Regions from separate parts of the Ancylomarina sp. YFZ004 genome, predicted to be linked through region 2. Evidence: riboswitches for the same ligand, from Rfam matches in the RefSeq annotation. Region 2 holds a riboswitch; each other region holds the start of a gene.
The links. Region 2 has a riboswitch for cobalamin ahead of ACXR6G_RS01775 (ABC transporter substrate-binding protein). Riboswitches for the same ligand answer to the same signal wherever they lie in the genome.
Positions count from the first base shown of each region.

Region 1: linked by a shared signal. The riboswitch ahead of ACXR6G_RS17970 (precorrin-2 dehydrogenase/sirohydrochlorin ferrochelatase family protein) and the one ahead of ACXR6G_RS01775 (ABC transporter substrate-binding protein) in region 2 are both predicted to bind cobalamin.
Region 3: linked by a shared signal. The riboswitch ahead of ACXR6G_RS09305 (TonB-dependent receptor plug domain-containing protein) and the one ahead of ACXR6G_RS01775 (ABC transporter substrate-binding protein) in region 2 are both predicted to bind cobalamin.

Region 1 is NZ_JBTCHQ010000014.1:83,153-86,418, forward strand. Features, by position in the region: gene ACXR6G_RS17960 (sirohydrochlorin chelatase) at 1-386, opposite strand, end outside; gene cobA (uroporphyrinogen-III C-methyltransferase) at 405-1,184, opposite strand; gene ACXR6G_RS17970 (precorrin-2 dehydrogenase/sirohydrochlorin ferrochelatase family protein) at 1,232-1,843, opposite strand; cobalamin riboswitch at 1,977-2,183, opposite strand; gene ACXR6G_RS17975 (sodium:solute symporter family protein) at 2,409-3,266, shown strand, end outside.
Region 2 is NZ_JBTCHQ010000001.1:431,860-435,125, reverse strand. Features, by position in the region: gene ACXR6G_RS01785 (SPFH domain-containing protein) at 162-1,016, shown strand; gene ACXR6G_RS01780 (Arc family DNA-binding protein) at 1,028-1,219, shown strand; cobalamin riboswitch at 1,339-1,548, shown strand; gene ACXR6G_RS01775 (ABC transporter substrate-binding protein) at 1,629-2,810, shown strand; gene ACXR6G_RS01770 (iron chelate uptake ABC transporter family permease subunit) at 2,852-3,266, shown strand, end outside.
Region 3 is NZ_JBTCHQ010000004.1:387,145-390,410, forward strand. Features, by position in the region: gene ACXR6G_RS09300 (metallophosphoesterase) at 1-1,039, opposite strand, end outside; cobalamin riboswitch at 1,337-1,543, shown strand; gene ACXR6G_RS09305 (TonB-dependent receptor plug domain-containing protein) at 1,710-3,266, shown strand, end outside.

The DNA of each region.
Region 1 (3,266 bases), on a different contig from region 2:
GCGGTATCGCTCATATCTTCATCAGAGATACTCTTCTTGATTAGATCCAAAGAAAGATCCACCATTTCCTGACATACGCCAATGTAATTAGCCAATTTGATTGTCACCTCATGTTTTTCCTGAAGCTCGTGAAGCTTATTCGGAATATCAGCAGCAATATGAACACCATTGAATAAGAAAACAGGCACCGCAATAATTTCCTCTACACCCTTAGCCTTCAACTTGCTTACACCTTGTTCGAAATTAGGTTCAGAAAGTTCCAGAAAACCATATTCAACTTCATAATCAGTTATTGTGCTTGCAAATTTCTCTGCAAATGCTTTAAAAGCTAACTCTCCAACTTGAACACGAGTACCGTGTCCGCACAGTAATATTCCCTTCTTCATATTTAAGATTTATGAATTTTAATTGATGATTGAGTATTCCTCTTTTGCTTGTGCTTCTTCAGCTACAGCCATCAGTTTATCTGATATAGAAACGACCTCGCCAACAACCATAATGGCTGGTGGGCGAAAATCTAAAGCTTCCATCTTTGCAATGATATTATGCAATTCACCTTTCACAACTTCCTGCTCTGGACAAGTTCCCCAACGAATTAAGGCAACCGGAGTTTCTTTTGAACGTCCATGTTTCATCAAATTGTTAATGATAGTCGGCGCATTGGTTATGCCCATATAAAAGACAAGCGTATCGATACCTGTAGAAATTTTATCCCACTGCAAATCTCTTTCGCGACTTACTGGAGGATGACCGGTGAAGAATGCCACTGAAGAAGAAACATTACGAGCCGTTACAGGAATACCAGCATAAGCTGGTGCAGCAATACCTGAAGTGATACCAGGAATCTCTTCAAATTGAATTCCATTCTCAAGCAATTTAATCGCTTCTTCACTCCCTCTACCAAATACGTAAGGATCACCACCTTTTAATCGAACAACCGTCTTACCCATTTTGGCATAATCCACAATCATCTGATTGATATCTTCCTGTGGGCAAGTGTGATTCTTATGCTTTTTCCCAACATAAATACTCTCACAACTGTCCTTACAATAGTCCAGAAGTTCAATATTAACCAAGTAGTCGTAGAATACGACATCGGCAATTTTTAAAGCCTCAGCGGCCTTAACGGTAATTAAACCTTTATCTCCAGGTCCTGCTCCGGTTATATATACTTTTCCGTTCATTATATCTTTCTTAAATATAGTATCTCAATTTATCGATGCGAATCGATTTATAGGTTCCAAGTTTTTGTATCAACCTTATCTAATAATGCTTCTACCTTTTCAAGTAAATTATCCTTCATAAAGGCCTTCTTTTCCTTTTCGCCAAGTCCAAGAGTATCCTTTACCATCTGATTTCTCAGACGCCCCAACTCCAGAACTTCTTCTTGCAAAGAGTTATCGAATTTTTGATCGAGATATGTACGTATTTTTTTAGCCAGATAAGGATTTTGACCATTGGATGAAACAGCCAGTTGAATATCGCCACATTGAGTAGCAGCTGCCGGATAAAAATTGGAATATTCAGATGAATTGGCTGAATTAAATAGAATAGCTTGTGATTCAGCATCTGCACCTATTCGAGAATTTGTTTCTGAACAATCAGTTGCAGCTATTACAAGAAAAAAGCCATTGACATCATTGGCTTGATACGTGCTATTAAGATAATGGTAGGCACCTGCCTCACGCATTTCTTGCAGAATAGCAGTAATATTTGGAGCAATTAGTGTGACATTTGCTTCAGCCTTAATCAAAGATTTAAGCTTACGTTCTGCCACTTTTCCGCCGCCCACAATTAAACAATTCCGGCCCTTTAGATTTAAACTTACTGAATACCAGCTCATCGCACTTTAGTTTACATTAACACTCTGATTTTTAACAAATCAATTTCCAGGTAAGCAACTAAATATGATGGGGTATGTTTGTTTAATTGAAGATAAATATATCTACAAACAACTCCCTTCCCCAAGAGTCTTAAGTTTGATTACCGTTTTGGCAGGTTTCCTGACTTGTTTCGTAGATCAATAGATCGGTTTTATTCCTTCCCATTCCGAGTGTTGGAACAGTGGATTTAGTAAAAACCATAAAAAACTTACAGTAGCGGGGGCTGTATCGGACTTTAACCGAATTCCCTTTTAAAGCTCAATCGACGATTAAGCTTTCACCAAAACTGCGTCAAATGTAAGCGTTTTTTATTCTCTCCAAAACAATTTAAAGACGATTTGTTCTTTTTTAGATTTGTTATAAAACATCAATATCCTGAACAGGTGTTAAATATCAACATCATAAGCTTTCTGATTAGGTCATCACAGCTTCTAATTCAGACTAATTATTCTTTTTTTATTCCTAAACCATCAAGAAAATCTGTATCTATGTATCTTTAATCAATTTTTAAGTTTTAATAATCACATGGCTTCTTTACAAGTATTCTCCATAACCCTATTAGCAATCTATGTTATTCTCATTGTCGGATCATCTATATTTTCTAAGAAAAGTGATTCTATTGAAGGCTATTTCCTAGCCAACAGATCCCTCTCTTTCTTAGCCTTAGCCATCACGTTTATTGCTTCGTGGTGGGGAGCTGGTTCAGCTATTGAAACGGCTGATCACTCCTATCAGAATGGAGTTTCTGCCTTCTGGATTTATGGAATGCCTGTTTTATTCTCTACGGGTTTACTCTTTGTATTTGCGAGGGCCATCCGAAAAGTGGGCAGCATCACGCAACCCCAATTATTGGAAGAACGATATGGAAAAGCTCCAGCACTAATGCTTTCGGTACTGATTTTCTTATTCATGACGATTACAGCTGCCTCACAAATTGTAGGAATTGGTATATTCTTCGAAAAATTTCTACACTTAGATTATAAGATGTCAGCCATTATTGGAACAGGTATTGTCTTACTCTATTCCTTTTTTGGAGGATTCAAAGCTGTTGTCCGTACTGATATCATACAATTTGTCTTTCTCTTATCGGCCTCAATATTGGTCTTTGCCTACGCCTATTATTATTCAGGAGGAATTCCTGCAATTAAGAATATTGCTGATACAAAAGGCTTAAGCAACTATTTCTCTTTTACCCATCAGATATCAAGTAATATGGTTTATATCATCACATTTGGTAGTGCGTGGATGATACAGGCCAATGTCTGGCAACGAATTTCAGCAGCTCGATCTCCCCACGATGCTCGTAAGATGATAGGCTTAAGCTTTCTAGTCTATATCCCTCTTTACCTAATGGTGACTTTTACGGGGATGCTAGCTTTAGGC
Region 2 (3,266 bases):
AAACATAATTTGTTAGTTGAAGTCGTTAGTTTTTATTGATAATTAAAAACTTTCGATATGATTTGAGCACTAATCTTTTAGTCTCTTCGAAAACGAAGACTTGTTCAATTAAAAAATATTTCATAACTTTGATATCAAAATAATATCAAAATACTATAAATATGAAACAGGAAAGAAACTTTTCACCTTTATCAGGCTATTTCATTATCTTTTTAGTTCTGATTTCACTTTTGATTGGAATTTTTGGGCTGGCTGTTATTCATCACCCCGCTTTTGTGATTGCACTTTTGATTGGTGTGTTTATGACGCCAGGCTTTGTCGTTGTAAATCCGAATCAGTCGGTTGTTTTAATTTTATTTGGAGAATATAAAGGAACTATAAAAGCGAATGGTTTTTTCTGGGTTAACCCATTTTTTGCGAAGAGAAAAGTATCTTTGCGAGCAAGAAATCTTGATAGCGATCCCATTAAAGTGAATGATAAGATTGGTAACCCTATTATGATAGGTGTTGTCTTGGTGTGGCGTGTGAGGGATACTTTCAAAGCAAGTTTTGATGTCAATGATTACTCTAGTTTCGTAGCGATTCAATCAGAGGCAGCTATTAGACACATGGCTGGTTCGTATCCTTACGATAATTTTGAAGATGAGATGGCTGAGGTTACTTTACGTTCCGGAGGTAATGACGTGAGTGAATTGCTTGAAAAAGAACTTACTGATAGATTGGAAATAGCAGGGATTGAAGTTATGGAGGCAAGAATAAATTATTTGGCTTATGCTTCTGAAATTGCTGGTGCAATGTTACGTCGTCAACAAGCAACTGCTGTGGTTGCAGCAAGATTTAAAATTGTTGAAGGGGCTGTAAGTATGGTTGAAATGGCTCTTGATCAACTGAAAGAAAAAGATGTAATTGAACTTGATGAAGAAAAGAAAGCTACAATGGTGAGTAGTTTGATGGTTGTTCTTTGTTCTGACAAGGATGTAACACCTGTCATAAATGCGGGAAGCTTGTATCAATAGGAAATTAAAATATGACAAAAAAGAAATCCTTTGTTTTGCGATTAAATCCAGAAATCTACAAGAAACTGGAGAAATGGGCTGCTGATGAATTTCGGAGTTCTAATGGGCAAATTGAATGGATTATTAATAAAGCCCTAAAAGAGTCTGGACGTATAAAGAAAGAAGTTCCAGATTCTGAAGAAATCAATGAACCCGAAGATTAAAGAACTGAAGTGGTTGTTGCAAGTCAACAATCACTTTTTTTATGACAAGTGGTGTTTTCTTTTCAATTTATGACACTCAATGAGAATGACCATTTTGCTTTTTTTTTATAAATATTGCATAGCTTTGCAGGTAAATAGGTTTCCTAAATGGGAATTAAAAGGGAATCCGGTTTAAAACCGGAGCTGTTCCCGCAGCTGTATGTCCTGTTCGTTAGATCGAATTGTATATTCAAATGATAAAGCCACTATTAGTATCTCAAAAATCTGAGGTGAATGGGAAGGCGTTTGAATGGATAAGCCAGAAGACCTGCCTTTAGTTTTTTTATATTCGTAACTTCGGGAGTTGAGTAACGAGATTATGACTTTTTGGTTGTATCTTCTTTTCTACTTCCCATTCTAATTTTATGTAATGGGTATTCGTCAATTAATGCTTCTAAGTTTAGCACTTAGTTTATTCCTCGTCCTATCTTGTGGGAAATCTACAAACAAGAAAACGATTTCCAAAACGGAAACTCCCAATGAAATTGTTGATTCATCTTTCTATTTCGAATCAAATATCAAGCATGCTAAAGGTTTTAAAATTGATATCCATGATGGATATAAGGAGCTGTCTGTACTTGATCCTTGGAATAAAGGGCAAGTTTTCCAGAAGTATTATCTTATCCCTAGAGGAAAAAAAGATGGTATCAGTTTACCATCCGATGGTCAGATTATCGAAGTGCCAGTTAGAAGTATTGCTGCTCTTTCGAGTACTCAAATAGGCATATTGAATTTTCTGGGTGTTGCAGATAAAATAGTAGCCGTGTCCTTGCCTGATAAAGTTTATAATAAAAAGCTTTCGAAAAGAGTTGAAAGTGGTCATGTTATTGGAGTTGGACATGCAGCAACTCTCGATTTTGAAAGAATCGTTGATTTATCTCCTGAGCTTGTAATGGTTGCAGGATTTATGAAAATATCCAATGATGAAACGAAATTGATAAATGCAGGTTTGCCAGTTGCTTTTAATATTGAATGGATGGAGAGTGGCCCACTTGCACGTGCTGAGTGGTCAAAATTTATAGCCGCATTTTTTAATATGGAGCAAAAAGCCGACGATTTATTTACTGATCTAGAAAATAGGTATTCTAATATTAAATCAAAAATTAAGGATGTTGAAGATAAACCAGATGTTATTTCTGGTTACCATTATAAAGGGGTTTGGTATATGCCAGGTGGACAGAGTTATTTAGCTCAATTATTACGCGATGCGAAAGGTGAATATTGTTGGTTTTCTGACTCAACACAAGGGAGTATTCCTTTAAGTTTTGAAGTCGTGCTTGATAAACAGTCTGGTTCTAAAATTTGGTTTGGTCCAGCACATTGCCAAAGTTTAAAAGAAATGAAAGCCTTAGATGAAAGATATACCTTGTTTCAAGCCTATAAAGATGGGCAAGTTTATTCTGTCACTAAACGAACAAATGAAAAGGGAGCTAATGATTATTATGAGTCAGGAGTGATATGTCCCGATCTATTGTTGAAGGATGTCGCTAAAGTTTTACATCCAAAATTATTTCCTGATCATGAACTTTACTTTTATAAGAAATTAGACTAGGGTGTTGCGAATTTGTACAGAAAAAATAATTGAATTTAGAAATGCAAAATAAATCGAAAATCATACTATTTGGAGGTCTTTTTATCCTCATTGCCTTGTTTTTAGTTGTCGATCTTATTCTTGGGAGTGTAAGTATTCCTTCCGATAAAATTATGGCAATTTTAATGGGAGAGGATGTTAAAACATCTTGGAATTATATCATCTTAAATTTTAGATTACCTAAGGCTATAACTGCTATTCTTGTAGGAGCTGGTTTATCTGTGTCTGGCTTAATGATGCAAACTCTATTTCGAAACCCCTTGGCAGGTCCATATGTCTTAGGAATTAGTTCTGGAGCTAGTTTGGGAGTTGCATTGATGGTTATGGCCTCAGTTTTACTACCAGGTGTTTTTGGAGCTATATATAGTTTCCTTGGTAGTTGGGCTCTAGTTGTATCTGCTATTGCTGGTGCCTCTA
Region 3 (3,266 bases), on a different contig from region 2:
GATTAACTTGATCTGGGCTAATGCCTGAATCAACTTGTTTTTGAGAGATTCCGCCGTGTACAAAAAGGATGTCATTTATTTTTGTCATTGAATTCTTAGAACGCAACCATTCTCCCAATACAGAATTTGGATGAAAAAGAGCATCGTAGTCTAAGCCCAGATTATTACAAAGACTTTTATAGTCACGAGCGATATATCTGTTGTCTTTATTGAGTACCATTAATTCATGATTACCAAACGTAATATGAACTTGCCCGCCAGCTTTCTCAGCTTCTTGCTCCAAACGATAAATGAACCAAAGCGTTTCAGTTACCTTATTTCCTCTATCAAAAATATCACCTACAAATACTAAATGGCCTTTTCCCCAATTCCATTTCAGTTGTTTATCTATTACACTATGACTTTGTAGGTTATTTATCATTCTATCAAATTGCCCATGAATGTCACCTAAAACGAAAATGGGTTCCTTAGTTTTCACTTGCCAGTTTGGAGTTTGACTTTCTCTTAGGGAGTAAGAACATGTATCGCCTGCCCAACCTTTGAATGCGTTTATTTTTTTATCCAAGAATTTCCCAGTGAGATAGGTTTTACTTGTAAGAGAATCGTGCTTTAAATAGTAAGCATAAAGCCCATCTTCAGTTCTATCAACAAAAGGGCCATCGCTCAAGTTTGATAATCCATTCTTATAAACAACCGCTCCAGCCTTACGTAGTAAATCTGTTGCTTCTGCATTATTGGCTCTGATTGCATAGTTTAGTGCTGTATAACCCTCTTTGTCTAAGCTGTTGATATCACAATCATTTTGCAAAAGAGCATCTGTAACTTTAGGTAAAGCTCTTTTTGCTGCCCAATGAATAGGAGTGAGACCTAAAGTATCTCGTGCATCCAATCCCACGCCTTTTTCGATTAAGTCAAGTGCCGCTTCTGTTTGTCTATTACTGATTGCCTGAATGAGTTCTATACTGTCCTTGTTTGGCGTACAAGATATCACTGCCAATAGGCAGGTAAAGAGAAATCCTTTGATAAAGGTTTTAAGCATGTGTCGTGTTTTTAGTCGTTTGAGCTTGAGTCGCTTTAGCATATTAAATTGAAGATGTTTAGTCTGTATGTCAATTTTTAATAAGCGATATGCAAGGATAATAAATCTATTTCATTTGGACTATTCATCTTAATTATTTGTTGCAATATGTATGACAGAATTCGACTTGTTTTAGCGAAAATATTCATAAAATATGATGTTGCTTATTTATTATTCGCGTTCATATTGTTGGTAATGTGTTTGTTAGGTGCGTGTCTAAAATTGTTTAATCATTATGCTTATAAATCTCTTTTTTATCTATATTTGCACTGCATTTGGTATTTCAGTCCTCATAATTCAGGATTGAAATGAAAAGGGAATTCGGTGTGAATCCGAGACTATACCCGTAGCTGTAAGTTCTATAAATGCTTTTTGAACGACTTATGCCACTGTTCGCCTCAGGCGGATGGGAAGGCTTCAAAAAGTAGAACAAGTCAGAAGACCTGCCTTTGCAATCAATTACAAGTCATTGCTTTCGGGAAAAAGAGCAAGTGAACGAAAATAATATCAACTCAGATAAGTAAGGATTGATCTGCCATAACTGGTCCTTTGTGTCATGTTGTAATATTTTCTTTTAGCTCCCTGTTTGCATTGCATTAGTTAAAATGTTTTTCATTTATTAAAATCAAACATGAAAAGAACTTTTTTAACGGCTTTTGCATTGCTTTCATTTATGAATTTTGCATCTCAAGCTGATGATAAACCTGTGGTAGATTCCACTTCCGTTCGTCATTTGAATCTAAACGAAGTACAAATCAACGCTTCACGCGTTAAATCTAAAGTTAAGGATCTACCTCAAAAGGTAGATGTGATTACTCAGCGTGTGATTAAAGCATCACCAGCCAATAATGTGGCTGGCTTACTTAAACGTTCATCTTCGGTTGATATTCTTCAATATCCAGGTGTTTCAGCCGTTGTTAGTATGCGTGGGTTTACACCTTCGCCATCCGTTAAGTATACACTTATATTAATAGACGGAAAACCTTCAGGAACAGATAATATTGCTAGTATCGACCTACAAAATGTTGAAAGAGTAGAAGTGTTGAAAGGACCTTTTTCAGCTCAGTATGGATCAGCAGCTATGTCTGGGGTTATTAATGTGGTAACGAAAAAGAATAGTGGTGAATTAGCAGGCCAGTTTGGGATTGAATATGGAAGTTTTAAAACGTCTAAAACAAACCTCTCTATGGGAGGCGCTTTATCAGATAAAACGAATTTTGATATTTCTTTGGCTCATAACAGACAAGCAAAGGATTATAAAATTGGTAATCGTAATCTTTACGATGAAGAATATGCCAAATCTATTTTAGATCCTTCTACCTATGGCGAACGAATGGAGAATTCTCAGTTCGAAACCTATAGTGTGAGTTCTAGAATTGGTTTTATTCTTTCAAAGAATTGGGAAATAAACTTTAATGGGGGATACTACAAAGCTGATGATGTTGAGACACCCGGTAACTTTTGGCATACTGAAGGTATGGATTCCAAAGATATTGAACGTTATTCATTCGGGTTTGATTTAATGGGAAATCTAGATGGCCATCAAATTAAATTTTCGCCATATTATTCTGATGAGGATAACAAAACTTATGATGTAGGTTCAGATGGCTATGGTGACTTTGTAAGTTCTTTTAAAACATATGGATTTCAATTGCATGATACTTATCAAATTGGAGACCACACTTTAGCTCTTGGATTAGATAATAAAACTGAAAGTTACAAGAGTAAGAACTATAAACCCTCTGGTGAGATAGAAGCTCCTTATCAACCTAATCATAAAAATATATCAACAGGAATTTTTGCACAATCTCAGTTTAAATTGCCGAATGAAAAATTGAATCTGTTAATTGGGGTTCGTGGTGATAATGTTAAGTTTGAATTGGAAGCTGATAAGCTTTTAGCAAACCTAAAAAGTAGTGAGAACTATTGGGTGTTTACTAAAAATATTGGTTTGAAATTTGAACTACTTGATGGTCTTTCTGCTCATACAAGTTGGGGAGATGCTTTTTTAGCACCAAAAGCTTATCAGGTTGCTGGTGAGTATACAAGAGGATCTTCAGTAACAGTTGGTAATCCTGGCCTTGATCCGGAAAGATCAAACACCGTAGATTTTGGTTTCACTTACAATAAGTTTAAGCAAGGGATTAATTTTGATTTAACTTATTTCAGCACACATCATAAGGATAAG